Regions from separate parts of the Streptomyces liangshanensis genome, predicted to be linked through region 2. Evidence: riboswitches for the same ligand, from Rfam matches in the RefSeq annotation. Region 2 holds a riboswitch; the other holds the start of a gene.
The links. A riboswitch is a leader RNA that binds a small molecule or an ion and turns the genes downstream of it on or off. The one in region 2 is predicted to bind glycine.
Positions count from the first base shown of each region.

Region 1: linked by a shared signal. The riboswitch ahead of gcvP (aminomethyl-transferring glycine dehydrogenase) and the one ahead of gcvT (glycine cleavage system aminomethyltransferase GcvT) in region 2 are both predicted to bind glycine.

Region 1 covers NZ_CP050177.1:6,744,766-6,759,142, reverse strand. The annotation lists gene HA039_RS29330 (glutamate-cysteine ligase family protein) at 1-578, opposite strand, end outside; gene HA039_RS29325 (hypothetical protein) at 1,089-1,697, shown strand; gene HA039_RS29320 (DUF5999 family protein) at 1,994-2,197, shown strand; gene gcvP (aminomethyl-transferring glycine dehydrogenase) at 2,270-5,155, opposite strand; glycine riboswitch at 5,331-5,428, opposite strand; gene HA039_RS29310 (PRC-barrel domain-containing protein) at 5,558-5,956, shown strand; gene HA039_RS29305 (DNA polymerase IV) at 5,851-7,455, opposite strand; gene HA039_RS29300 (MerR family transcriptional regulator) at 7,532-8,101, opposite strand; gene HA039_RS29295 (bifunctional nuclease family protein) at 8,294-8,767, opposite strand; gene ftsR (transcriptional regulator FtsR) at 8,821-9,552, opposite strand; gene HA039_RS29285 (FHA domain-containing protein) at 9,569-10,330, opposite strand; gene HA039_RS29280 (DUF881 domain-containing protein) at 10,521-11,279, opposite strand; gene HA039_RS29275 (small basic family protein) at 11,285-11,617, opposite strand; gene HA039_RS29270 (DUF881 domain-containing protein) at 11,614-12,546, opposite strand; gene HA039_RS29265 (mannose-1-phosphate guanyltransferase) at 12,649-14,377, opposite strand, start outside.
Region 2 covers NZ_CP050177.1:2,290,938-2,305,314, forward strand. The annotation lists gene HA039_RS09640 (ABC transporter permease) at 1-190, opposite strand, end outside; gene HA039_RS09645 (ABC transporter substrate-binding protein) at 307-2,085, opposite strand; gene HA039_RS09650 (ABC transporter permease) at 2,150-3,151, opposite strand; gene HA039_RS09655 (enhanced serine sensitivity protein SseB C-terminal domain-containing protein) at 3,620-4,405, opposite strand; gene HA039_RS09660 (enhanced serine sensitivity protein SseB) at 4,633-5,367, opposite strand; gene HA039_RS09665 (AAA family ATPase) at 5,408-6,112, opposite strand; glycine riboswitch at 6,362-6,460, shown strand; gene gcvT (glycine cleavage system aminomethyltransferase GcvT) at 6,632-7,768, shown strand; gene gcvH (glycine cleavage system protein GcvH) at 7,956-8,333, shown strand; gene glyA (serine hydroxymethyltransferase) at 8,351-9,619, shown strand; gene HA039_RS09685 (L-serine ammonia-lyase) at 9,812-11,194, shown strand; gene HA039_RS09690 (Gfo/Idh/MocA family protein) at 11,275-12,309, shown strand; gene HA039_RS09695 (cytochrome P450 family protein) at 12,422-13,675, opposite strand; gene HA039_RS09700 (NADPH:quinone reductase) at 13,822-14,377, opposite strand, start outside.

The DNA of each region.
Region 1 (14,377 bases), 4.5 Mb from region 2:
TGCAGCTGTACGGAGGTGCAGGCGGCCTCCGGGGTGATGGACGCGGACCGGCAGGTGAGACGCTCCACCCCCTCGATGTCCAGCGCGAAGTCCTCTCCCCTGGCCGCGACCATCTGCTCGTTGAGCAGGGTGTAACGGCCGACGTCGGAGAGATTCGCGGACACCGTGTCGTCCTGGGTGAGGGTCGGCAGAATCCCGATCATCACAATGCCCGCGTCGACCTCGTCGGCCTTCCGGTGGGCATATCCGAGGCCGGCCCGCAGCTCCTCGGCCAATTGGTCGAGAACGCGCCCCTCCAGCCGGTGAGGAGCTATATTCACTTCCAGATTGAACATTCCGAGTTCGGTCTGGAAATCACCGCTCGCGATCCGTTCGAGGACCTCGCCGTTCATCATGCGCGGCATTCCGTCCGACCCCGCGAGATTGAGCTCGATCTCCAGGCCCATCAGATTCTTGGGCCGGTCGAACCTCTTCTCCGCCAGGAGCCGCCCCAGCACCGCCAGGCACTGCTGCAACTTCCTGCGGTATTTCTGCCGATCGGACAGAGCGAACCCGTCCGCCTCGACCTTCTCCCCCATCGAAGCGTCCTCCTCCAGTAGGCAGCCCCGGGCTCCGGCCGCTCGCGTCACGGTCGATAATGCCCAGACTCCGTGATCCGTAACGCCTCCTCACCCTCCGGGCAACGGGTAGAGTGGAGAGTGAAGGCACGCGGCACATTCCCCTGGCATGAAGCGCGATCCGCAGACCCGCGCAACGCTCATGGATTGTCGACGTGCCGTGGTCTTCCCTGCAGCCAGTTTCGGCCGTCCACGGGCAACCAATCGGCCCAGGCCAGCCGCTCGCGTTCCGCGTTTATCCAAGAAAACGCGGCCCCGAGACGGACCTGATTGTGCCTTGCCCGCAATATTCGCGACGGCTAGAAGAAACATGGTGTGAACACGTGTCGTATAACATCCGTGTACGAGGCAGAGAGGCGCCGCCCGGCTTTAGGGCCCCAGGCCACCCTCTGACCACGCATGCTGACAGCGCCGTCCGCACACGCACGACCTCACGCACCACCCTGTCTCCTGAGTGAGAGGCAACCCACCATGCCGCTGCATGTCCCCCCGGCCCCCGCACCCGCCCTTCGCAGCGTTCTCGCGGCACTCGGTTCCCCCACCGCCGTTCGCGAGGCCCGCACACCCGCTCTCCGGTCCGTCCAGGGACCGCTGAGCCCCGAGTTCCCCCTCCCGCTCCATGTGCTGGACCAGGTAGCTCCGAAAGGCCGTGCGGTACCCCCGGCGGGTCGTGCGCCGCGGACGAGGCTGGTCGGCTGGCGCTTCCTGATCCGCAGCGGCGACCGTGCCGTGGCCGCCGCCGACACGATGCTGACCGCGGACGGCTGGGCGTTCTCACGCTTCTTCGAGGGCCCCTACCTGGCGTCCACGGAGCGGGCGCTGCGCCACGCGGAGACCCTGGGGACGTCGTACCAGCCACGGCTGCTGTCGGTGCCGGAGCTGTACATGATCACGCTGTGGCTGCACAGCGACACGGAGGCCGACGCGTCCGAGGGCTCGCCCCTGCCCGCCGACATCCTGGTGCCGCTCGCCCCGGCCCCGCCGGGCATCGCCGCCCACCGTCCGCACGGCGTCGCGGAGTTGCTGCCGATGATCGGGCTGAGACTGGCCCCGGCGCCGCTGCTGCGCACGCCCGCCTGACCTGCGTACCCGCTGCCACGAAGCCCCGCGACCCGGCCGGTCGCGGGGCTTCGCGCGTGCCGCTCCCCCGCACTCCACCGGCGCCGGTACGTGAACCGGCCGGTCGGGCGGACAAGTTGAACTGAACCGTCCGGCCGGGTGACGCGTCCTTGGCCAGAAGGAAGTGCTGCCGTGAAATACCTGCGGATCGCCGTCCGTGGGGCAACACTAGGACCGGACCATCAGATACGGGGGAGGCGGCCATGACCTCATCGAGCCGCAGGACACTCACCACGACGCAGCGAAAGAACCCAGCCATGTGCCAGCACCAGCCCGTGTGCCCGTCCGCAGACTCCGCCGACCGGGACGCCGCCCGTCTGACGGCCCACCATCCGGAGCAGGGCTGGAGCCTGCTGTGCAACGGCGTTCTGGTCTTCGAGGACACCGGTGAACTCCTGCCCGACGGACGGATCATCGCGCCGCACCGCCCGCGCGGCGAGCAGGCCGTGACGGCGGCCTGAGCCGGCGCGCGACCGCGTGCCACCGGCGACCCCGCCCGCCCGTGGCACGCACGGGCGAGCGGGGTCGCGCTGTCAGTGGTCGTACGCGTCCATCGGCGGGCAGGAGCAGACCAGGTTGCGGTCGCCGTACGCGTCGTCGATCCGGCGCACCGGCGGCCAGTACTTGTCCGCGGCCGAGACACCGGCGGGGAAGACCGCCTCGGCGCGGGTGTACGGGTGGTCCCACTCCCCGCCGAGCGCCGACGCCGTGTGCGGCGCGTTGCGCAGCGGGTTGTCGTCCGCGGGCCACTCGCCCGAGGCGACCTTCTCGACCTCGGCGCGGATCGCGATCATCGCCTCGCAGAACCGGTCCAGTTCGCCCAGGTCCTCGCTCTCGGTCGGCTCGATCATCAGCGTGCCGGCCACCGGGAACGACATCGTCGGCGCGTGGAAGCCGTAGTCGATCAGCCGCTTGGCGATGTCGCTGACACTGACGCCCGTCGCCTTCGACAGCGGGCGCAGGTCCACGATGCACTCGTGCGCGACCAGGCCGTTGGGGCCGGTGTAGAGCACCGGGTAGTGCGGCTCCAGGCGCTTGGCGATGTAGTTGGCGGCGAGCACCGCGACCTGCGTCGCGTGCTTGAGGCCCTCGCCGCCCATCAGCCGTACGTACGCCCAGGAGATGGGCAGGATGCCCGCGGAGCCCCACGGCGCGGCGGAGATCGGGCCGACGCCCGTCTCGGGTCCCGCGGCCGGCTGGAGGGGGTGGTTGGGCAGGTACGGGGCGAGGTGCGACCGCACGCCGACCGGACCCACACCGGGGCCGCCGCCGCCGTGAGGGATGCAGAACGTCTTGTGCAGGTTCAGGTGCGAGACGTCGGAGCCGAACTTGCCCGGCTTGGCCAGCCCCACCAGCGCGTTGAGGTTGGCGCCGTCGACGTAGACCTGGCCGCCCGCGTCGTGCACGGCGGCGCAGATGTCGCTGATGTGCTCCTCGAACACCCCGTGCGTGGAGGGGTAGGTGACCATCAGGACGGCCAGCTCGGCGCCGTGGCGCTCGATCTTGGCGTGCAGGTCCTCGACGTCGACGTCGCCGTCCTCGCGGGTCTTGACGACCACGACCTTCATCCCGGCCATGACCGCGCTCGCGGCGTTCGTGCCGTGCGCGGAGGACGGAATGAGGCAGACCGTGCGCTGCGTGTCGCCGTTGGCCCGGTGGTACGCCCGTACGGCGAGCAGCCCGGCCAGCTCCCCCTGGGAACCGGCGTTGGGCTGGAGGGACACCGCGTCGTACCCGGTGACCTCGGCGAGCCGCTCCTCCAGCTCCCTGATCAGCGTCAGGTAGCCCGCGGCCTGCTCGGCCGGCGCGAAGGGGTGCAGGGCGGCGAACTCCGGCCAGGTGACGGACTCCATCTCGGTGGTCGCGTTCAGCTTCATGGTGCAGGAGCCGAGCGGGATCATGCCGCGGTCGAGCGCGTAGTCCCGGTCGGAGAGCTTGCGCAGGTAGCGCAGCATCGCCGTTTCGGAGCGGTGCTGGTGGAAGACCGGGTGGGTGAGGATCTCGTCGGTGCGCAGCAGCGTCGCGGGCAGCGCGTCCCCGGTGGCCGCGTCGAGCGCCTCGATGTCGGCGTCGACGCCGAACGCCGTCCACACGGCGGCCAGCTGGGCGCGCCCAGTGGTCTCGTCGCAGGCGACGGAGACGTGGTCGGCGTCGGCCCGGTAGAGGTTGACGCCGTGCTCACGGGCGGCGGCGACGACCTCGGCGGCGCGGCCGGGGACCCGGACGGTCAGCGTGTCGAAGTACGCGCCGTGCACGACCTCCGCGCCGCCGGCGCGCAGCCCCTCGGCGAGCAGCGTCGCGTAGCGATGGGTGCGCCGGGCGATGCCCCGCAGGCCGTCGGGGCCGTGGTAGACCGCGTACATGCCCGCCATCACGGCGAGCAGGACCTGCGCGGTGCAGATGTTGCTGGTGGCCTTCTCGCGGCGGATGTGCTGCTCGCGGGTCTGGAGGGCCAGCCGGTACGCCTTGTCGCCGTCGGCGTCCACGGACACCCCGACGAGCCGGCCGGGCAGCGTGCGCGCGAACTTCTCCCGTACGGCCATGAACCCGGCGTGCGGTCCGCCGAAGGCCATCGGGACGCCGAAGCGCTGGGTGGTGCCGACGGCGATGTCCGCGCCCAGTTCGCCGGGCGAGGTGAGGAGCGTCAGCGCGAGCAGGTCGGCGGCGACGGTGACGAGGGCGCCGAGCTCGTGCGCCCGCTCGACCAGGGGCCTGATGTCCCGTACGGCCCCGGAGGCGCCGGGGTACTGGAGCAGCACGCCGAAGACACCGCGCTCGGCGACGTCGGCCGGGATGCCGTCGGTCAGGTCCGCGACGACGACCTCGACGCCGGTCGGTTCCGCGCGGGTCCTGATGACGGCGATGGTCTGGGGCAGGGTGTCGGCGTCGATCAGGAAGACACCGTCCTTGACCTTGCCGGCGCGGCGGGACAGTGCCATCGCCTCGGCGGCCGCCGTGCCCTCGTCCAGCAGGGAGGCGCCGGAGGTCGGCAGGCCGGTCAGGTCGGCGACCATGGTCTGGAAGTTCAGCAGGGCCTCCAGGCGGCCCTGGGAGATCTCCGGCTGGTACGGCGTGTACGCGGTGTACCAGGCCGGGTTCTCCATGACGTTGCGCAGGATCACCGGCGGGGTGAACGTGCCGTAGTAGCCGAGGCCGATCATCGGGGCGAGGACCGTGTTGCGGTCGGCGAGGGCGCGCAGCTCCGCGAGGACCTCGGCCTCGGTACGGGCCCCGGGCAGCCCGAGCGCCTCGGCGCTCTTGATCACGTCGGGCACCGCGGCGGCGGTCAGCTCGTCCAGCGAGCCGTAGCCGACCTGCGCGAGCATCTTCGCCTGGGCCGCCCCGTCGGGCCCGATGTGGCGCTGCTCGAAGGGGACGCCACGCTCCAGCTGGGAGAGCGGAATGCGGTGGTCGGTCATGTTGGGAGGCCTCCTGGTCGTCACGACCTGCGAGGGGCACCAAGGCGCGGGTGCCCGGACGGCCTCCCCCTCTGTCATCTGACCTGAGAGCTTCACCGGGCGCCAGGGGGCCGCCCGGCTTTCACCGTCGGTGAGGGCGGACGCCGTCGACGCCTGCCCTGCTTTCCAGAGTGACCTCGTCCGTGCGGTACGGGGGCCTGAGAGATTCCGGGGAGGATTTGCTCCTTCGGCGCCTCCGGCGATCTCTCCGGAGGACTCTCCCGCACAGGGTCAGCAGCCGTGTGCCAGCCTACCAGCGAGGTCCCGCGCAGGGCTTTTCGAGTGGCCGACAGGCCGGATCTGCACTTTTCTTATGAGTGGACCACCGGGTCTTCCCCGCTTGTGCGACCAGTTGGAGGGACCGTGGAGAACGACATCGATCCGCGCAGCCTGATCGGCCGCAAGGCGTTCGACCGCGACGGCCACAAGATCGGCACGGTGGACGAGGTGTACCTCGACGACGCGACGGGCGTGCCCGAGTGGGCGGCCGTCCGCACCGGGATCTTCAGCCGGGACGCGTTCGTCCCCCTCGCGCCCAGCACGCTGGAGGAGGAGACGCTCCGCATCCCCTTCGAGCGCTCGCTGATCAAGGACGCCCCCGACTTCGGCGTCGGCCGGCACCTCTCGCCCGAGCAGGAACTCCAGCTCTACCGCCACTACGGCCTCGCCCTGCCCGAGCCGGGCCCGCCGGAGCGCCCGGCCTCGCTGTCCGACGGGGACTCCGCGCGTGACTTCGGGCGGGTCGCGGGCCAGGACGACTGATCCGGCTCGGGCCCGTCCTGGGGCGCTCCGCCGGTCAGGGGCAGCGGGTCCGACAGCTCCAGTTCGGGATCGTCCACCCAGAAGGTCCGCACCCGCCCCGGCGCGGACCAGGGCTGCTCGAACCGTACGGTGACCCGGCGCAGCCCGCTGCCCTGCACCCACCCCGCGCCGAACGCGGCGTGCCGCACGTCGTGCCCGGCGGGGAAGCGGCGCTCCGCGGGCAGGTCCGCCGCCTCCGGCGCCCCCTGAGCGGCCGGTACGCCCCCGGCGGGCGCCGGGCGCGCCTCGGGCGCCGTCCACCCCTCCCCGGGCCTCTCAGGGCCGTCCACCGGGGCGGCCGGGGCCACCGCGGCCCGCCCCGCGTCCGCGGCCGCCCCCTCCCCGCCCGATCCGTCGGCCCGCGCCTTCCCCTCCGCCGCCCGGTCGGCCGCCGCCTGCGCGAACAGGTCCTCCTGCGTGTAGTCCGCGAGCCCGCTCACCCCCACGCCCAGCAGCCGGACCCCGCCGGTGGTGTCCACCGCCTCCAGCAGCCGCCCCGCCGCCTCCCGCACCACACCGGGGTCGTCGGTGGGCCCGCGCAGCGTCTCCGAGCGGGTCAGCGTCGAGAAGTCGTACCGCCGGACCTTCAGCACGACCGTCCGCCCCGAGTGCCCGGCCGCCCGCAGCCGCTGCACACACCGGTCGGCCAGCCGGTCCACCTCCGTCCGCACCCGCACCCGGTCGTGCAGGTCCACGTCGAAGGTGTCCTCCACGGACACCGACTTGGCCTCCCGCTCGGCCACCACGGGCCGGTCGTCGTGGCCCCCCGCCATCCGGAACAGCGACGCGCCGTGCGACTTCCCCAGGAGCCGCACCAACTCGTCCTCCCCGGCCTCCGCCAGGTCCGCGACCGTGGTCATCCCGGCCCGCCGCAGGTGCTCCCCCGTCGCGGGACCGACACCGGGCAGGGTCCGTACGGTCATGGGCCCCAGGAGCGCGCGCTCGGTCCCCGGCTCGACGACGACCAGGCCGTCGGGCTTGGCCTGTTCGGAGCCGATCTTCGCCAGCATCTTAGACCCCGCCAGCCCCACGGACCCGGTGAGCCCCGTCGTCTCCAGGATGTCCCGGCGCAGCCGCTCGCCGGCGGCCCGCGCGGAGGTCGTGTCGCCGGCCGAGCCGCCCGCCTCCAGGTCCACGAACGCCTCGTCCAGGCTCAGCGGCTCCACCAGCGGCGACAGCCGGCGCAACAGCTCCATCACCTGCTCGCTGATCGCTCGGTAGACCGTGAAGCGCGGGACGAGATACGCCGCGTTCGGCGCGAGCCGCCGCGCCTGCGCCATCGGCATCGCCGAGTGCACCCCGAACCGCCGCGCCTCGTACGAGGCCGTGGAGACCACCCCACGCGGTCCGAGACCGCCGACGACGACCGGCTTTCCGCGCAGACTCGGCTTCGCCGCCTGCTCCGCGGCGGCGAAGAAGGCGTCCATGTCCAGATGCAGGATGGTCGGGGCGGCTCTCACACCCCCGATGCTCCCTCACCGCACTGACAATCGGCCGGTACGGCGTGGGAGCCGGACACGCCCCGGGGCCGGGCGGTCAGACCGCCCGGTCCCTGCGACGCCTGGCCAGTTCGTCCGCCGGGTTGTTCCCCACGAGCGTCTCGCCCGTGTCGATCCGCTCCCCGTGCAGCTGGGACAGCGCGGCCTCGACGTCCCGCCAGACCACCCCGACCGCGATCCCGAAGATCCCCTGGCCGCCCTGGAGCAGATCCACGACCTCGTCCGGCGACGTGCACTCGTAGACCGTCGCCCCGTCGCTCATCAGCGTCATCCGCTCCAGATCCTGGACGTCACGGGCCCGCAGGTGCCGTACGGCCGCCCGGATGTTCTGGAGAGCGACCCCGGTGTCCAGGAACCGCTTCACGATCTTGAGGACGACCACGTCACGAAAGCTGTAGAGCCGCTGCGCCCCGGAGCCGTACGCCGCGCGCACGCTGGGCTCCACGAGCCCCGTGCGCGCCCAGTAGTCCAACTGGCGGTACGTGATCCCCGCCGCGGCACACGCCGTCGGTCCGCGGTACCCGACCGTCTCGGTACCGGGGTCGGCCGTCTCGCTCCGCAGCGGGAACGCCCCGCCCACCGCCGTACCGTCGCCGCTGCTTCTCACGCCGACCTCCGTCCTTGACCTGCCCTCAACGACGGTAGGGAGTCACTCGGGGTGCGTCAACGATCGCCGCACTCGCCACGCCGAGTGATAATCACCTTGAGAGTGGTTTCGCGTGTCCCGGTCCCGGGAAAGGCTGACCGAATGTGCCGTCGGAGGCCCGGGGGCCCCCGACGTCAGGCACTCACCGACCGCTCACTGGCTGTTGGTCCCGAAGTCCTCGGGAGAGATCTGGTCGAGGAACTCGCGGAACTTCTCCACCTCGTCCTCCTGCTCGTCCGGGATGGCGATACCCGCGTCGTCCAGGACACCGTCACTGCCGTAGATCGGCGTACCGGTGCGCAACGCGAGCGCTATGGCGTCGGACGGCCTGGCACTCACCTCGACCCCGCTGGCGAAGACCAGCTCCGCGTAGAAGACGCCTTCCCTGAGATCCGTGATGCGGACCTCGGTCAGCTCCTGCCCCACGGCCTCAAGGACATCCTTGAAAAGGTCATGGGTCAGCGGCCTGGCAGGCGTCATGCCCTGCTGGGCGAAGGCGATGGCGGTGGCCTCCCCCGGCCCGATCCAGATGGGAAGGTACCGATCGCCTCCCACTTCACGCAGGAGCACGATCGGTTGGTTGGAGGGCATTTCCACCCGGACACCCACAACGTCGAGCTCGTTCACACAGCAACCCTAGGACGCGAGCGACCGGTTTGGGTAGTCGGACTCCCCCATGATCAGTGCGGATGTGCTCCGAGAGCCGTCCGGAACAGTGCCGCGTGCAGCTTCACCGAGAGGGTCGCCAGCTCCCTCGTGGTGGCCTCCGCATGTGCTCTGGTCTGCGGGTTACGGTGCCGGCGCAGCGGCGCGACCACCTGCTCGACCATCCCCGCCTCACGCTGCGCGGCCGCTCTCATGATCCGCAGATGACGTGGTTCCAGACCGAATCTTCCGAGGTCCGCGACCAGTTTCGCCACCGTCACGGACTCCGGGTCGTACCCGCCGTCCGGCATCGGAGTGATGAGGCCGTACGACTCCCACTCGTCGAGCGCGCTCCCGTCGGCCCCCGAGGCGGCCAGCAGCTCCTCACGCCCGATCCTCGCGGCGGTCCGCGGCGCGGGGCCGGTCTCGGCGGCCCGGCGCTGGCGCTGCTGCCCCGGCAGCGGGAGACGCTCGCCCCGGCCGAGGGCGTCGAGATGCTCCCGGATGGCCTTCAGCGGGAGGTAGTGGTCCCGCTGCATCCGCAGCACCTGGGTCAGCCGCTCCACGTCCTGAGGCCCGAATTTCCGGTACCCCGAAGGTGTGCGGCGCGGCTCGACGAGGCCCTCCGCCTCCAGGAAACGGATCTTGGAGATGGTGACCTCGGGGAACTCGACCCGCAGCCGGCCGAGCACCGCACCGATGCTCAGCAGGGTGTCGCCCGAAGGGGCGGTGCCGTGACCGGCACCGCCCGTGGGTGTTCGCAGCATGGACCTTTCCTGAAAGTCACACGCCCCGCTGGCTCGCGTAGAAGACCAGCCGGTACTTGCCGATCTGAACCTCGTCGCCGTTCGAGAGCAGGACCGAGTCGATCCGCTCACGATTGACGTACGTGCCGTTCAGGCTGCCCACGTCCGAGACGGTGAAGCGGCCGTCCGCGCCCCTGCGGAAGTCCACATGGCGGCGGGAGACGGTCACGTCGTCGAGGAAGATGTCGCTCTGCGGGTGACGGCCGGCCGTCGTCAGCTCACTGTCCAGGAGGAAGCGGCTGCCCGAGTTGGGCCCCCTGCGCACCACGAGGAGCGCCGAACCCAGCGGGAGGGCGTCCACGGCGGCCTGGGCCTCCGGGGACAGGGAGGGCACGGCCGTCTGGCCGGTGACCTCCGAGTCGTACGCCTCGAGGCCGGAGATGGAGATGGTGGAGGTCGTCTCCGAAGCGCGCTCGGCGGGCACCCCGGCCCGCAGCGGCGCCCCGCAGTTGGAGCAGAACCGACTGGCCTCCGCGTTGCGGTGGCCACACCTCGTACAGACCGGCAAGGCAGACCCTCCACCCGTACTCGAGGTTGATGGTTCACCGAAACCTATGCGGCCCTGACCGGCGGGGTCAACAGACGACGCGCCGCCACCGGCACCGTCACCCACCTGGTCACGGAAGAGCGGGCGGTCGCCGCTCGGCTCCTCGCTCCCGCCGTGCCGCGCCGCACGGTGACGGGAACCCCCGCCGTCCTCGCGTGCGCTCTTGCCGAACAACTTCCCAAACAACTTCACGGGCGATTCCCCTTGACCGATACAGACCCGCCCGTGGGGCAGGACGAACCCTGAATGAACACACCTGCCGACCCGGACATCTTGACAACGTCCGTATCCACCGGACAGTTTCCACCACTCACCACACTGATCGTGCGCCGACCCCCCGCAACCTCATGCCCGCGGCCGACAGCCGCCATGCGCCCCCGCCTCACTGCGCCGACGACCGAGCGTAGTCAGGGCGCTCCGCCGGTCGCAAGGCATTGACGATGATCTTCTCAGCCCGCGCCACCGTGGCCGTGGCCTGCTCCTTCTCCAGTGTCTGCACCACCCCGCCCGGAATGTTGAGGGCGGGCTCCAGGTCCTGCGGCTTGCCGATGACCTTGAAACGGTACGGCGCGGTGACCTGCTTCCCGTCCACCTGGATGTCACCTCCCGTACCCGAGAAGAAGGTGTTCGCAACCACGCGGACGCCATTGATCTGGATCGCCTCCGCGCCGGCGGCCCGCAGCTCCTGGATCGTGTCGAGCAGCATGTCGGGCTCCACGGTGTCGCCGCTGTCCGCGACGGTCAGCGTGATCCCGGGCCCCTCGGCGGCCACGGTGCCCGCCAGGATCCCGAGCTGCTGCTCCTTCTCCCGCGTCTGCCTGCGGGCCTCCTCGGCCTGGTCCGAGCTCGTCTCCAACTCGGTGCGCTGGTCGTCGAGGCTCTGCTTCTCGTCCTCCAGCCGCTGCGTGCGGTCGTCCAACTCGTCGAGGATGCGCACCAGGTCCTCCTGGCGGGCCCCCCGCAGCGCGCTGTCGTCGTTGTTCGACCTCACCTGGATGGCGAGCCCCAGGCCGAGCCCGAACAGCAGCACGGCGACGATCAGTTGGGCCCGGGTCACCCGGGGCGGCCAGAGCCCGGCCGCGAGCCTCTGGCGGCCCGTGAGCCGCCGGGGCTCCCTGTCCGTACCTCCCTGCTCGCTCATCGGCGTCACGCCCGGAAGACGTGCCGGCGGATCGCGGCAGCGTTGGAGAAGATGCGGATACCGAAGACCACGACCACACCGGTCGACAACTGGGCGCCCACACCGAGCTTGTCGCCGAGGAACACGATGAGCGCGGCCACCACGACGTTCGACAGGAACGACACGACGAAGACCTTGTCCACGAAGATCCCGTCGAGCATGGCCCGCAGGCCGCCGAAGACCGCGTCCAGGGCCGCCACGACGGCGATCGGCAGATAGGGCTCGACCACCGCCGGCACTTCGGGCCGGACCAACAGTCCGACCACGACTCCCACGACGAGGCCCAGTACGGCGATCACGATGTGCCCTTCCCTGTGTCGGCCGCGTCCTGCCCGTTGCCCTTCGAGGGGGCGGCGGCCTTCGGCTTTGCTGTACGTACGATCAGGCTCGGCGCCGCGGGGAGACGCACCTCGCCGCGGACGGAGATGCTCGTCCTGATGTCGAAGTTCTCCTGGAGCGCGTGCAGGTACTGCCCGTCGGCGCTGTCCTGGAACGCGGTGCTCAACTTCTTCCCGTCGCCCACCGCGAGCACGGTGTACGGGGGCACCAGCGGCCTGTTGTCGACCAGTATGGCGTCCCCCGCGGCCCTGATCGCCGAAAGGGACGTCAGGCGCTGGTCGTTGATGGCGATGGCCTCCGCGCCGGACTCCCAGAGGCCGTTGACGACCCGCTGCATGTCCCGGTCCCGTACCCGGCCCGTGTCGGCGAAACTGGCGCTCTCCCGGGGCTCGCCGCCCCCGCCCTGCTCACTGTCCTTGGCGTCGTCCACCACCAGGCGGACGCCCGGTCCCCGGACGGCCGTCGCGCCGGACAGCAGATCGACCAGCTCGGCACGGGCACCGCCCGGCCGGCGCAGCGCGGCCCGCTGCCGTTCGCCGACCTCGTCACGGAGCTTCTCGACCTCACGCTCCAGCGCGTCCGCCGCCGAAGTCTCGTCGTGGATGCGGTCGATGAGCTCTTCGCGCTCCTTGGCCACCACAGGGGCCGAGATCCGCGCCTGGGCCGCGCCCACCGTGACCACCAGCGCGGCCAGCACCAGGCCCGCCGCGAGCCAGAGCTTGGCCTTGAGCGTGCGGGGCAGTTCACCGCCCTCGGCGTCCCTGCGGGCCGCCGCCTCCGCGTACCCCTCGTCGAGGCCGTGGTCCATCACGTTGTTCAGCAGCGACATGGACGCATCGGGACGCGCGGGTGACGCGCCGGTGCTCCGAATGGGGGACTGCTGCGACATGCCGCACATCGTCGCACGTCGCGGGCAGTGCCGAAGAACCGGCCGGGCGGACCGCGAACGGCCCGCCCGGCGGCGACATCGATCCGTGCTGGTCGGCCGGTCCTAGTGACCGGCCCCGTCGACCACCGACGACCACTCGTCGAGCAGCGCCTGGGCCGACGCGTCGTCAGGACCTTCGGCCCACAGATGGGTGACCGCCTCGGACGGGTCGGGCAGCACCATCACCCACCGCCCGTCGGTCTCCACGACCCGGACACCGTCCGTCGTGTCCACCTGCCGGTCCCCGGCCGCCTCCACGACGCTGCGCATCACCAGTCCCTTGACGGCCCAGGGGGTCGCCAGGTCGCGGCGCAGCACATGGGCTCGCGGTATGCGGGCGTCGATCTGGCTCAGGGTCAGCTGCGTACGTGCCACCAGCCCGATGAGCCGCACGAACGCCGCCGTACCGTCCAGGACACTGCTGAACTCCGGCACGATGAACGCTCCGCGCCCGTCACCGCCGAAGATCGTGGTCTCCTCCCGGCCGACCCGCGTCAGGTCGTCCGGCGAGGTCGTCGTCCACTCCACCTGCGTGCCGTGGTACGCCGCGACCTGCTCGGCGATCCTGGTGGTCGTCACCGGCAGTGCCACCCGGCCGCTGCGGCGCTCCGCGGCGACGAGGTCGAGCAGCACCAGCAGCGCCCGGTCGTCCTCGATGATCCGGCCGCGCTCGTCGACGAGCGACAGCCGCTCACCGACCGGGTCGAACCGCACGCCGAACGCGGCCCGCGCGGACGCCACGATCTCGCCGAGCCTGACCAGACCGGAGCGGCGTGATTCCGCCGTCTCCGTCGGCCGCGACTCGTCGAGTCCCGGGTTGATGGTCAGCGCGTCGACACCGAGCCGCCCGAGGAGGCTGGGCAGGACGAGTCCGGCGCTTCCGTTGGACGCGTCGACCACGACCTTGAGCCCGGCCTCGGCGATGCCCGTCGTGTCGACGTTGCGGAGCAGCGAGCCCGTGTACGAGTCGAAGACGCTGGCCGGGAAGTGCAGGTCCCCGATCTCGCCGGGGAACGCGCGGCGGTACTCCTGCCGGGCGTAGATGCGGTCCAGCTTGCGCTGGCCGGCCTGGGAGAGGTCGGCGCCCCGCTCGTCGAAGAACATGATGTCCACGGAGTCGGGGACTCCCGGGGACGTACGGATCATGATGCCGCCCGCGCTGCCCCTGGCGGTCTGCTGCCGGGCCACGGGCAGCGGTACGTTCTCCAGGTCGCGTACGTCGATGGCGCTGGACTGGAGCGACGAGATCACGGCCCGCTTGAGCGCGCGCGCACCACGCGAGTGGTCACGCGCCGTGGTGACGGTGGACCCCTTCTTCAGGGTCGTCGCGTACGCCCCCGCCAGCCGCACGGCCAGCTCCGGCGTGATCTCCACGTTCAGGATCCCGGAGACACCACGGGCGCCGAAGAGATTCGCCTGTCCTCGGGACTCCCAGATGACCGACGTGTTGACGAACGCGCCGGCCTCGATCGTCTTGAACGGGTAGACCCGGACATTGCCCTGGATGATCGATTCCTCGCCGACGAGGCATTCGTCGCCGATGACCGCGCCGTCCTCGATCCGCGCGGCGCGCATGATGTCGGTGTTCTTGCCGACCACACAGCCGCGGAGATTGCTGTGCTGTCCGATGTACACGTTGTCGTGGACGACCGCTCTGTGGAGAAAGGCGCCGGTCTTCACGACCACGTTGGATCCGAGAACGGTGTGCTCGCGCAACTCGACGTCGGCCTCGACCTTGGCGTAGTCACCGATGTACAGCGGCCCGCGGAGCACGGCGTCGGGGTGCACCTCG
Region 2 (14,377 bases):
GGTCGCCCAGTTGGAGCTTCTGCCGGACGGCCTCGACGGCCGCGGCGTCGGACACCTTGCCCACGTACATCGTGGCCGGGTCGACGCCCGCCCACTTGGGGACAAGGAAAAAGATGCAGAAGACCACCAACATGATGACCACCAGCATCACTGCGACGGCCATGAGCCGCCTGATGAGGTATGCGAGCACTGCTCTCGGCCCTGCGGCGGGACCGCGGGCCACCGGAGTTCGTCCGATGGCCCGCGGTCACGCCACGCCGGCCTTCACCTGCCTTTCGTGCCGTACGGCGGGTGTACCGAAGGTGGTTACTTCACAACACCGAGGTTGACGAAGTCGTAGTTACCGGCGTAGCCGTCCGTGGTGTACACGTTGGTCAGCCGGGTGGAACGCCAGTTGATGAACTTCTCGAACGTGAAGGGCAGGTAGTACGCGCCCTCGCTCACCTGGTGGTTGATCTCGGTCGCGATGGAGACCTTCTTCGCGGGGTCGAGCTCGGTGGTGAACTTGTCGAAGTTCGCGTCGATCTTCGGGTCCTTGATCAGGGCGAAGTTGTTGTTACCGCTGGGCAGGATGAACTTGCTGTCCCACAGCGGCACGCCGTAGCCCTGGACCGACGGGAAGTCGGGGCCCCAGCCCATGATGATGATGCCGTAGTTCTTGTTCTTGACGATCGTCGGGTTGCCGATGATGCCCGAGGTCTGCGCGCCGTCGTACTGGTCGAGCTCGGTGGTGATGCCGATCTTCTTCAGCGACGCCTGGAGCGACTGGGCGCTGGCGACCTCGACGGGCTTGTTGTTACGCACCGCGATGGTGGTCTTGAAGCCGTTGGGCTGACCGCAGGCCTTGAGCTCTTCCTTGGCCTTCGCGATGTTGGCCGCGCCGTCGTTGGCGAGGACGCCGTACGGGTCGTACTTCTGGCCTTCGGCGCCGGGGATCGACGGGGGCAGCATGTTGGTGCCGATGTCGCCACCCGCGAGCGGGCCGCCACGCGCGGTCTGGAGCGACTTGTGGTCGGCCCCGTAGATGACCGCCTTGCGGCAGTGGATGTTGTCGAACGGCTTCACGCTCTGCGGGAACGCGGCGTACCGGATGTAACCCGAGACCGGGTTGTCCAGGTTGCCCTTGTCCTCCTTCAGCGCCTTGATGCGCGCCTGCACACCGAGGCCCGTCTGCGAGAAGTCGAGGTCGTACTCACCGGCGAGGAGGCGGTTGTCCATCTCGTCCGGGTTGGAGAAGATCGTGATCGAGATCTTGTCCGGGAGCGCCTTGCGGATCGGGTCCGAGGACTGCTTCCAGGCGGTGTTGCGGACCAGCACCGTGCCCTTGTTGGGGGTGTAGGACTGGAACTTGTACGGGCCCGAGGAGAACGGGTGCAGGCCGTACTTGGACTTGGTGTCCTTGTCCTTGCGGACCGGGGACGAGGAGGTCAGGGCGAGCATCTCCTGGAAGTCCGAGTTCGGCTTCGGCAGGTGGAAGACGATCGTCTTCGGGTCCGGCGTCTCGATGGCCTTCAGGCCGTCCTTCGACGTGTCCTTGTACGGGCCCTTGTACTTGCCGTCCGGGTCGAGGACGTCGCGCAGGTAGACGGGGCCGCCGGGCAGCACGTCCTGCGCCCACTGGCGCTCGATGCCGTACTTGACGTCCTCGGAGGTGATGGCCTTGCCATCCTCCCAGGTGATCCCGTCACGCAGGGTGTACGAGTAGGTCTTCCCGTCGGGGGAGACCTTCGCGAGACCCGTCGCCAGGTCCGGGGTGACCTCGGCGCCCGGCTTGCCGGCCTCCGCCTTGTTGGTCACCAGCTGGCGGCTGTAGTACCGCATGAAGTTCCACACGACGCCGTAGTAGGCGCGCGTGGTGTCCCACGAGTCCGTGTCCTGGACGCTCGCGAACTTGAGCTCGCCGCCCTTCTTGTCGGACGCGTTGGCGACCTTGTTGTTGGCCGCGTCGAAGCCCGCGGCGCCGCTCTTGCCGCCCTCGTCCTTCGTGTTGCCGCCGCCGCACGCCGCGGTGCCCAGCAGGGCCGCGGTCACGAACGCGGCGGCGATGACCTGCTTGCGCCGGCCTCTGGTGCGTAGGGATGTCACGATCTCGGATCCTCCGTGTGAGTAACTGCCCGTGTGGAAGGAACGGGCTTCGGTGTACCGCAGTTCAGCGCGAACCCTTGGGGTCGAGCGCGTCACGCACGCCGTCCCCCAGGAGGTTGAAGGACAGCACGGTGATGAAGATCGCCAGACCCGGGATGATCATGTACATCGGGTCGGCGTCGTAGTAGCTCACCGCGGAGGACAGCATCTGCCCCCAGGAAGCGGTGGGGGGCTTCACCCCTACGCCCAGGAAGCTCAGGGCCGCCTCGGTGAGGATGTTCGTGGGGATCATCATCGTGGTGTAGACGATGATCGGCGCGACGATGTTGGGCAGCAGCTCCTTGAACAGGATGTACGTCTGCCCGGCGCCGAGGCTGCGGGCCGCCTCGACGTACTCCCGCTCGCGCAGGGAGAGCGTCTGGCCGCGGACGACACGGCCGACGTACGGCCAGCCGAAGAAGCCGATCACCAGGATCATCACCAGGATCCGCACACCACTGCCGCTCAGGCCCAGCATGTCGTTCGGCATGACGGAGACGAGCGCGATGATGAACAGCAGCTGCGGGAACGAGAGCAGCATGTCCATCACGCGGCTGATCAGCGAGTCGAACCAGCCGCCGAAGTAGCCGGCGAGGACACCGAGGACGGTGCCGAAGACCACCGCGACGACGGCGGAGAGGAAGCCGACGAGCAGCGAGACCTGGGCGCCGTAGACGATCCGGGCGAAGATGTCGCGGCCGTTGACCGGCTCGACGCCGAACCAGTGGTCCGCGCTGATGCCGCCGAGGGAGCCCGTCGGCGTCGAGAAGAGGGGGTCGATCAGGTCTTCGTGGTAGTCGTCCGGCGACTGGCCCGCGAGGTGGGTGATCAGTGGCGCGAGGATCGCGACCAGGATCAGCAGAAGCACGACGGTTCCGCCGGCGAGTGCCAGCTTGTCCCGCTTCAGGCGCCCCCAGGCGATCCGGCTGAGGGAGCGCCCCTGGACCGACTTCCCCGCGACGGCGGCAACTTCTTCAGTCGCGCTCGGGGCCGTTTCGGTGGTCGGCTCGTGCAATGGTGCCGTCATCGTGGCAGAAACCCTCTCTCAACCGGCGGTGACCGGCCCGCACTTGCCGCTGTAGCGGCCCGTTCCTTAAGCAGCGCGAGCAGTGGTCTGACTCCGTCACGCGGGCCGAGCTACTCGCACACAGGCCCGAAAGGCCATGCATGCGGGGAGTCTTCATTGCCGCCATGATCAGCCGCCAGCCCCCCAGGGCAATGGATGCTCAACCGTGATGCTGTTAGAGGTGTTCCGTTATCCGGACTGCGGGTAACCATGGACGGACGACTGTCATTGACCGTCAAATGGCCACCAAGCGCGCCAACACCCCACCTTCCGGCGGAGAGTGGACATTTCGCTCTCAAGCCCACGACCCGGGCGGCTCTACGCGCGTCAAGGCCGACCGCCTGCCCGTGATGACCGTTTTGCCCGACACGAGTAGATGTAGTGTGCACGCTCCGTGCGGAGCGGTCCGTCTCAGTGAGCGAGGCACGCTCAGTAAGCGCGGGACGCCGGCGGCGGATATCCGTACCCCGTCGCCGGGGCGGGCGACGCGTGCGCCTCACGGTCGTAGAAAGGCCGCGTGTTCGCGCGCAGCCACATCGTCACGGGGTCGTACTCGTCGGACATCGCGACCGTCGAGACGGGCAGCCCGTCCGGGACCGCCCCGACCGACTGGCGCATCATCGTGCGGACGGAGTCGACGGAGCCGGGGCTGGTGTCGTACAGGTCCAGGCCGATGGCCAGGTACGGGGCCCCGAGCGCCGGCTGGACCCAGGCGCGGCGCAGCGCGCGGACCGCGGGGGTGCGGTGCGCGTTCTGCGTGAGCTGCGCGTAGAACTGCGGGATCTCGATGGCCGGTTCGGACAGCCGCAGCGGTCCCGCCGGCATGCGGTCGAGGCCGGTGGCGATCCGGCGCAGGTCGAGCCAGGGGATGCCGACGCCGCCGCCGGGGGCGTGCGGGTTGAGCCAGATCCCCCAGCGGTCCGGGTACAGGACGCGGGCGATGTCGCGGCCCGTGACCACTTCGTGCGTACGGGTCCAGCCGCTGACCGCCAGCTCCTGGGCGGAGGTCACGCAGGGCGCGTACCCCAGCCCCTCCACCTGCATGTTCCCGTACTGGGCGTCGGGCGAGCCCGCGCTCCCCTGCCAGAGCAGCATCCAGACCCGGTCCTCCGCGAGGGCCTGGAGCAGCGCCTCGTACGCGTCGTAGCGTCCTGGCGTCACCTGGCGGAGCAGCTGCTCGGCCCGGCCGGCCGCCGCGGTACCTGACGCGCTCACCCTGGGTCCCGCCCCTCTTCGATCCACCATTCGACCGTCTCCCCCCGGACTCGGCCCCGTCATCAAACCAGCTTAGGTGCCGCCCATGACAGCGCTCCGACCGCATGGCGGCGTGCCCCGGGGGCGTACGGCCCGGGGCCCGGCCGCCCCCGGCGCCCGCGCGCCCGCCTTCCGCGCCGCGCCCACCAGCGTGGGCGGGCGCGGCTAACCGGCGTGGGTGGACGCGCCTACCCGCGTTGGTAGAACGGACGCACCCGTGCCAGCATCCAGGCACCGACCGGGTCCTGTGTCATGTCCAGGAGGACCAGGTTGACCGGCCAGGGCACCTGGACCCGGCCGAGGGCGCGGCCCAGGGCATCCATCGGCGCGTTGCGGTCCTGGGCCTCCCAGGAGGCGAGCTGGACGCCCACGAAGAGCACCGGCGGCTCGCCCTCGACGCTGGCGAGGGCCCGGCGGGCGGAGACCACGACCCCGGACGCCTCGAACTCCGCGGCGGCGGCGGCGAGGAAGTCGACCGGGTCCTCCTGCCAGTCCGGCTGGAAGAGCCTGACCCGGCCGCCGCTGGCGGGGCCGTCGAGCGGCGTGCGGCCCACCCGGCACAGCTCGGCGACGGCGAGCGGGGGCAGCGGCATGCCGACGGCGCCGCCCGGGTTCACGACGATGCCGAGCTGCGGGGGCAGTCCGCGGGCGAACTCGCGGGCGGGGGCCACGGTGAAGGGCATGTGCGCGCCGACGCAGCCCATGAACTGCTCCTCGGAGCTGAACACCGGGACATAGGGCGCCCCCTCGATGTCCATCGTCGGCAGGTCGAGACTCTGGCTGTCGGGGCCGCCGCCCTGCGGCAGCGGCACCCAGACCTGACTGCGTCCCAGCACCTCGACGAGCCGCCCGCCCGCGGCGTCGTTCCCGAGCGAGGCCGCCAGCACCTCTTCGAGCTCGTTGCCGGGCCATGCTGTGTTCACGCGCTCCACCCCTCCGTTCACCTCTGCCTGCGGCAGAACCCTAGGCGGTAGCCGCGGTGAACGCGATGGCGGACAGAGTCCCGGCCGCCGGGCGGTCCAGGAGGGTCGCCGAGGCGCAGCCCCTCGGGAGGCGGCCCGACTCGGCGTCCCCGATGAGGTGGCCGACCGCGCGCCGGTGGCGGGCGAACGCGTACCCCGAGACGCCCCGGCCGCGCTCGCGCTGGCCCGCGCGGGCCACGTCCGGGGTGACGTCGAGCAGGACGAGGTGGAGGCCGCGGCCGCGCCGGCGGGCGTCGCGGGCCAGCCAGCGCCGTACCCAGGTCTGCGTACCGCAGTCGTGCACGACCACGCTCTCGCCGGACCGCAGCGCCCGCCACAGCCCGGTGTAGTGGGCGACGCGCACCAGCGGGCGGTACACCGCGTACGGCAGGCGGCGGGGCAGCCGGCGCGCCCAGCGGTCCCGGGCGTCCTGCGAGTCGATGCCGCCGCCCGCGGCCGTCCGCCGGATCAGCGTGGACTTGCCGCTGCCGGGCAGGCCCGAAACGACCACGACGTCCCCCGCGGCGAAGAAGAGGGTGGCCGGCACCCTGCCGTCGCGGCCGCGCAGATCGCGGACGACCGGCGCGGGCCGGACGGGCAGGTCCCTGGCGGCCGCCGCGGCCGGCTGGACGGGCACTCCTGTCCCCGACAACGCCGCCCCCGACAACGCGGCCGCCCCCGGCTTCGCACCCCCCGGGCCGGCCATCCCCGCCGCGGCCGTCCCTGTCGATGTCACATACGCACCGGACCCCTGCGACGTCATCGCCGTCCCCCTGTCAGGTCAGACACCCTGGCCTTCGACCCCTGCCAGACCCTTGCCCGTAAAGTGTAAAGAATTGGTAATGCCGCGCAAGCCTTTCACGGTGTGTGGCGGGTCGTCGCCACGTCCGGGGCCGATCCCCCACGCGCCCCCGATGCGTGCGATGATGACGGCGCCAACTGCATACAGGCCGTTTGAATCCGCGCGGGAGAGTCCCGGTTCACCGTGTGCGCCGGGCGCCGAAGGAGCAAGTTCTCCCCTTGAATCTCTCAGGCCCCGTACCGCGTGGATGAGGCAGATCTGAAAAGCGGGCCGCCCGTCGCGGTCCCACCCAAGGTGCAAGTCACGACCGTGAGCACGTACGGAGAGTCGTCCGTGGTTCCGTGCGGTCGTGGTGAACCTCTCAGGTTCCGATGACAGATGGGGAGGACCGTCCTCGTCGTCATGCCCTGGGAGTCACCACCGATGAACTCTGCCCCGAGCAGCACCCCCCGCCTCACCGCCCTCGACGCGGTGCACCGCGCGCTGGGCGCGACCATGACCGACTTCGCGGGCTGGGACATGCCCCTGCGGTACGGGAGCGAGCGCGACGAGCACCTCGCCGTCCGTACGAGGGCCGGCCTGTTCGACCTCTCGCACATGGGCGAGATCACCGTCACCGGCCCGAAGGCCGCCGACCTGCTGGACCACGCGCTGGTGGGCAACATCGGCGCGGTCGCCGTGGGCCGCGCCCGCTACACGATGATCTGCCAGGAGGACGGCGGGATCCTCGACGACCTGATCGTCTACCGCCTCGGCGAGGACGAATACATGATCGTCGCCAACGCCTCGAACGCGCAGACGGTCCTGGACGCGCTGACCACCCGCGCGTCGGGCTTCGACGCGGAGGTACGGGACGACCGGGACGCGTACGCGCTGCTCGCGGTCCAGGGCCCGGAGTCCCCCGGCATCCTGCGCTCGCTCACGGACGCCGACCTGGACGGCCTGAAGTACTACGCGGGCCTGCCCGGCACGGTCGCCGGCGTCCCCGCGCTCATCGCCCGCACCGGCTACACCGGCGAGGACGGCTTCGAGCTGTTCGTCGACCCCGCGCACGCGGAGGCCCTCTGGCAGGCGCTGACCGAGGCCGGCGCGGCGGTCGGCCTGGTGCCCTGCGGGCTGTCCTGCCGGGACACCCTCCGCCTGGAGGCGGGCATGCCGCTGTACGGGAACGAGCTGTCCACCGCCCTCACGCCCTTCGACGCGGGCCTGGGCCGGGTCGTCAAGTTCGACAAGACGTCCAACGGAGGCGACTTCGTCGGGCGCAAGGCCCTGGAGGCCGCCGCCGAGCGCGCCGCGGCCGCCCCGCCGCGCAAGCTGGTGGGCCTGGTCGCCGAGGGCCGCCGCGTCCCGCGCGCCGGGTACGCCGTGGTGGCGGGCGGGCAGGTCGTCGGCGAGGTCACCTCGGGCGCCCCCTCCCCCACGCTGGGCAAGCCGATCGCCATCGCGTACGTCGACGCCTCGCTCGCCGAGCCGGGGACGGCGGGTGTCGGGGTCGACATCCGCGGGTCCCACGAGCCGTACGAGGTCGTGGCGCTCCCGTTCTACAAGCGTCAGAAGTGATACGGACGTCTCGGACATCACAGTCCCGCGACGCCACCGCCCGTCACACCCGCCCCACCCGTCACACGCGTCACCCCATGCACCGCCCGGCCCGCGCGGCCCGGCGGCCCGACCACCCCTCCCGGCCCGTCTCGATCCTCAAGACGGCCGTCCCGACCACTCCCCCTCGTACAGGAGAATTCAGCCCATGAGCAACCCCCAGCAGCTGCGCTACAGCAAGGAGCACGAGTGGCTGACGGCCGCCGAGGACGGTGTGTCGACAGTCGGCATCACGGAGTTCGCGGCGAACGCCCTCGGTGACGTCGTGTACGTCCAGCTTCCCGGCGTCGGTGACACGGTCACCGCCGGCGACACCTGCGGTGAGCTGGAGTCGACGAAGTCGGTCAGCGACCTGTACTCCCCGGTCACCGGTGAGGTCACGGAGATCAACCAGGACGCCGTGGACGACCCCTCGCTGGTGAACTCCGCCCCCTTCGCGGGTGGCTGGCTGTTCAAGGTGCGCGTCTCGGAGGAGCCGAAGGACCTGCTCACCGCGGACGAGTACGCGGAATTTTCCGGCAACTAGACACCCCAGGGACTGTGATGTCTTCGAAGTCGCTTCTGAACACCCCGCTCCACGAGCTCGACCCGGACGTCGCCGCCGCCGTCGACGCCGAACTCCACCGTCAGCAGTCCACGCTCGAAATGATCGCCTCGGAGAACTTCGCTCCGGTCGCCGTCATGGAGGCCCAGGGCTCCGTCCTGACCAACAAGTACGCCGAGGGCTACCCCGGGCGCCGCTACTACGGCGGCTGCGAGCACGTCGACGTGATCGAGCAGATCGCGATCGACCGCGTGAAGGAGCTCTTCGGGGCCGAGCACGCCAACGTACAGCCGCACTCCGGCGCCCAGGCGAACGCGGCCGCGATGTTCGCGCTGCTCTCCCCCGGCGACACGATCATGGGTCTCAACCTCGCCCACGGCGGGCACCTGACCCACGGCATGAAGATCAACTTCTCGGGCAAGCTCTACGACGTCGTCGCGTACCACGTCGACACCGAGACCGGTCAGGTCGACATGGCCGAGGTCGAGCGCCTCGCCAAGGAGTCCCGCCCGAAGCTGATCGTGGCGGGCTGGTCCGCGTACCCCCGCCAGCTGGACTTCGCGGCCTTCCGCCGGATCGCGGACGAGGTCGGCGCGTACCTGATGGTCGACATGGCGCACTTCGCCGGCCTGGTCGCCGCGGGCCTGCACCCGAACCCGGTGCCGCACGCCCACGTCGTCACGACCACCACGCACAAGACCCTCGGCGGCCCGCGCGGCGGAGTGATCCTCTCCACGCAGGAGCTGGCGAAGAAGATCAACTCCGCGGTCTTCCCCGGTCAGCAGGGCGGCCCGCTGGAGCACGTCATCGCGGGCAAGGCGGTCTCCTTCAAGGTGGCGGCCTCGGACGAGTTCAAGGAGCGCCAGCGGCGCACCCTGGACGGCGCCCGGATCCTCGCCGAGCGCCTCGTGCGGGCGGACGTCACCGAGCACGGTGTCTCCGTCCTGTCCGGCGGCACGGACGTGCACCTGGTCCTGGTCGACCTGCGGAACTCGGAGCTGGACGGCCAGCAGGCCGAGGACCGGCTCCACGGCATCGGCATCACGGTCAACCGCAACGCCGTCCCGAACGACCCGCGCCCCCCGATGGTCACCTCGGGCCTGCGGATCGGCACCCCGGCGCTCGCGACCCGCGGTTTCACCACCGAGGACTTCGCCGAGGTCGCGGAGATCATCGCCGCGGCGCTCAAGCCGGACTTCGACCGCGAGGCCCTGGCGGCGCGGGTCACCGCGCTCGCCGCGAAGCACCCGCTCTACCCCGGCCTGTAGGCACCGGGCCCCACCCGGGCCTCCGCCCCGCACCGGAACGTCATCGTCCGTACGGCTCTCCGTACCGCCCGCGTTCCCGGGGCACCGCGCACACTGGACCGTGAGCGCGGTGCCCCGGCACCCCGTACACCCGTGATCTCTGCACCACCCCGGCAGACAACGGCGTCTACCAACCAGCTAGGAGTCCCTCCCGTGGCCATCTCGGTCTTCGACCTCTTCTCGATCGGCATCGGCCCGTCCAGCTCCCACACGGTCGGCCCCATGCGCGCGGCGCGCATGTTCGCCCGCCGGCTCAAGAACGAGGGGCTCCTCGCCCACACCGCGAAGGTACGGGCGGAGCTGTACGGCTCGCTCGGCGCGACCGGGCACGGGCACGGCACCCCCAAGGCCGTCCTCCTCGGCCTGGAGGGCAACTCGCCGCGCACGGTCGACGTGGAGCGCGCGGACGCCGAGGCGGAACGTATCCGCACCGGCAAGCGCCTCAACCTGCTGGGCATGCACGAGATCGACTTCGACGCGGACGAGGACCTGGTCCTGCACCGCCGCGAGGTGCTGCCGTACCACGCGAACGGCATGACCGTCCTCGCGTACGACGCCGACGGCGGCCTGCTCCTGGAGAAGACGTACTACTCGGTGGGCGGCGGCTTCGTCGTGGACGACGACGCGATCGGCGAGGACCGCATCAAGCTGGACGACACGGTCCTCACCCACCCCTTCCGCACCGGCGACGAGCTGCTGCGGCTGGCCGGCGAGACGGGCCTGTCGATCTCCGCGCTGATGATGGAGAACGAGAAGGCCTGGCGCACGGAGGACGAGATCCGGGCCGGGCTGCTGGAGATCTGGCGGGCCATGCAGGCCTGCGTCTCGCGCGGCATGTCCCGCGAGGGCATCCTGCCCGGCGGCCTCAAGGTCCGCAGACGGGCCGCGAACACCGCGCGCCAGCTGCGCGCCGACGGTGACCCGCAGGCCCACGCGATGGAGTGGATCACGCTCTACGCGATGGCCGTGAACGAGGAGAACGCCGCCGGCGGCCGTGTGGTCACCGCCCCCACCAACGGCGCGGCGGGCATCATCCCGGCCGTCCTGCACTACTACATGAACTTCGCGGCCGGCGGCGCCACCGAGGCGGAGAAGGACGAGAGCGTCGTCCGCTTCCTCCTCGCGGCGGGCGCCATCGGCATGCTCTTCAAGGAGAACGCGTCCATCTCGGGTGCCGAGGTCGGCTGCCAGGGCGAGGTCGGCTCGGCCTGCTCGATGGCCGCGGGCGCGCTGGCCGAGGTCCTGGGCGGCAGCCCGGAACAGGTCGAGAACGCGGCCGAGATCGGCATGGAGCACAACCTCGGCCTGACCTGCGACCCGGTCGGCGGCCTGGTCCAGATCCCCTGCATCGAACGCAACGGCATGGCGGCGGTCAAGGCCGTCACGGCGGCGAAGATGGCCCTGCGCGGCGACGGCCGGCACCAGGTCTCCCTGGACAAGGTCATCAAGACGATGAAGGAGACGGGCGCCGACATGTCCGTCAAGTACAAGGAAACAGCCCGCGGCGGGCTCGCGGTGAACATCATCGAGTGCTGAGGCCGTGTGCGGAACTCCGGGGCATGGCCGCGAGCACGAACGGAATCCGAGAACGGCATGACGGGAATCGCGTACATCCCATGACTACCCACCTCCGCGTCGGCGTGCTCGGAGCCGCCGCCGTCGCGCCGAACGCGCTCGTCCGACCCGCACGGCAGACCCCGGGCGTCACGGTGACCGCTGTCGCGGCGCGGGATCAGGCCCGCGCCGAGAAGTTCGCCCGGAAGCACGGCATTCCTGTCGTCCATTCCGGTTACGAGGAACTGCTCGCCGATCCGGAAGTGGACGCGGTCTACGTGCCACTGCCCAACGGTCTCCACGCACAGTGGACCTTGAAGGCTCTCGAAGCCGGCAAACACGTCCTGTGCGAGAAGCCGTTCACCGCCAACCGCGCCGAGGCCGAACGCGTCGCTGACGCCGCCGACGCCGCGTTCGAGCGCGACGGCCTGGTCGTGATGGAAGCCTTTCACTACCGCCACCACCCCCTTGCCGCACGCATGCGGGAGATCGTGGAGAGCGGCGAGATAGGCGAGTTGCGTCACGTTGAGGCTCAAGTGTGCTTTCCTCTGCCGCTGTTCAGCGACATTCGCTACGACTACGCGCTGGCCGGTGGCGCGACCATGGACGCGGGATGCTACGCGGTCCACGTGGCGCGGCTGCTGGGCGGGGACACCCCCGCGGTGACCGACGCCCGGATGCTCACACTGCGCACGGACCCGCGCGTGGACCGCGCGATGACCGCCGGCCTTGCCTTCCCAGGTGGAGCCACCGGGCGGGTTCGTGCCTCCATGTGGTCACGTCGGGTTCTGTCGATCCGGGCGAGGGCGATCGGAACGGCGGGCGAACTGAACGTGATCAACTTCGTGATGCCCCAGGTCTATCACCGCCTCACCGTGCACGGACCAGGCGGCGAGGGCCGACGCTTCCTGCGCCGGGAGCGCGTCGCTCGGAATGTGTCGAGCTACGCGTGCCAACTCTCGGCGTTCACCGCGGCGATCGTGGACGGCGGACCGGTCATCACATCGCCGAGGGACGCTGTGGTGACGATGGGAGTTCTGGACGACATCTACCGCGCCGCGGGAGTGCCGCTACGCGGGGAGCCCACGGACGGTTGATGTCCCCCTCCCGGCACCGGAGGGATTCCACCCGGCAAGGGGCGCGGCTCGTCCAGGTCCGGTGACCCGACCCAGGCTGCGCGGGTCCGGCTTGCGGGATCGAGCCGCGTGGTCAGTCGCGCGGCTCGACCGCGCCGTAACGGACCGGGAGGGCGATCGGGCCGCGCATCATGCCGGCGGGGATCCAGTCGATCTCCTCGGGACCGACTGCCAGTTCCAGGTCGGGTACGCGTCGCAGCAGCACGTCCAGCGCGGTGGTCGCCTCCAGCCGTGCCAGCGGCGCCCCGAGGCAGTGGTGAATGCCGTGACCGAACGACATGTGACGGGCCGCCGGTCGTGACACGTCCAGCACTCCGGAGTCCTCGCCCTCACCCATGGGCGCGTCACGGCTGGCGGACGACAGCGCGACGACCACCACGCTCCCACGGGGGAGAATCCTGCCCCCCAACTCAAGATCCCGCGCGGCGTAGCGATGGGTCGCGGTCTCGACCGAGGTGTCGTAGCGCAGCAGCTCCTCCACCGCGCCCGGAAGCAGGCCCGGCGTGCCACGCAGTAGCCGCGCCTGTTCCGGATGGCGCAGCAGGGCGAGAACGGAGTTGCCCAGGAAGTTCACCGTGGTTTCGTGCCCGGCGACGATCAGTAGCAGACAGGTGCCGATGAGTTCGGCTTCGCTCAAATGCCCTTCCTCGTCGTCGTGAACCGTCACCAGCCCGGAGATGAGGTCGTCCTGGGGATGTGTCCGCTTGTCCGCGACGAGACGAGCCAACAGCCCGTGAAGCCCGGCCAGGGCCGAGCGGTTGTCGGCCGACAGGTTGAGGGCGTCGCTGGACCAGCGGCGGAACTCGTGGCGGTCCTCCTCCGGTACGCCCAGCAGCTCGGCGATGACGGTCACGGGGAGCGGGGCGGTGAAGGACTCGACGAGATCGGCGCTGTTGTCCGCGGCCAGGTGGTCGACGAGGTCGTCGGCGATGGTCCGGATACGCGGTCCCAGGTCCGCCGCTCGGCGTGGGGTGAAGGACGCGGAGACGAGCTTGCGCAGCCGGGTGTGCTCCTGCCCGTCGGCCTCCAGCATCTGGCCTCCGAGGCCCACCCCGGGCTGGTTGAGGACGTATCCGACAGACGCCAGTGCGTCGGCCGCCGGGGAAGGATCCTTCAGGAGTGCGGGGTGGGTCAGGGCCTGACGTGCCAGGTGGTAGTCGACCACGAGCCACCCGTCGAGACCCGACGACAATTTCGCGCGGTGTATCGGTCCGATCTCGCGCAGTTCGGCGTAGCGCCGGGGCGCGGCGGCCTTGAATGCCGCGTCGATGTGCACAACGGCGCCTTCGCCGGCTTCCGGCGGATCCATCGGCATCGTGGGGGTCATGCCTGATCATCTCCTACGTTTCGTACGACGCCGTGGGGGCGGCGATCAAAGGCCACCCTCGCACGGCCCCCGAGCCGAGGGGCCGTTGTGGTGGATCGCCGGCAGCCGACGCCCTCGGCCCGTGAGTTCGTTCGGACGTCGCTGACTCAGATGTCGCTGACGTCGACGAGGATCTTGCCGACCGTGCCGGATTCCGCCGCCGCGTGTGCCTCGGCGGTCCGGTCGAGTGGGAAGTGGTGCAGGGGTAGGCCGGCTTCCTCGCCGGCGCGGAATGCTCCGGCGGTCGCGGCGGCCGTGATGTCCTCTGCCGCGGCGCGCAGGTGAGCGGGGTCCAGAGCGGGGATGACCACCCATTCGACGCGGGCGTTGGCCCAGAGCAGCGCCGTGACGCCGACGCCCAGGTCGTCGCCGCCGTCGTTGGAGTAACTGGCGATGGTGCCGCGGGGCTTGACGAGCTTCAGGTCGGCGGCGAAGTTCGCGGCGGGGGCGACCTCGACCACGATGTCGACCCCGTCCGGGGCGAAGGCGCGGACGGGGTCGACGATGTCGCCGCGGGTGTAGTCGACGGTGTGGTGGGCGCCGGCCGCCGTGGCGAGTGCGGCCTTGGTGTCGCTGCTGACGGTGGCGACGACCTGGGCGCCCGCCCAGACGGCGAGCTGGATCGCGGCGTTGCCGACCGCTCCCGCGCCACCCTGGACGAGC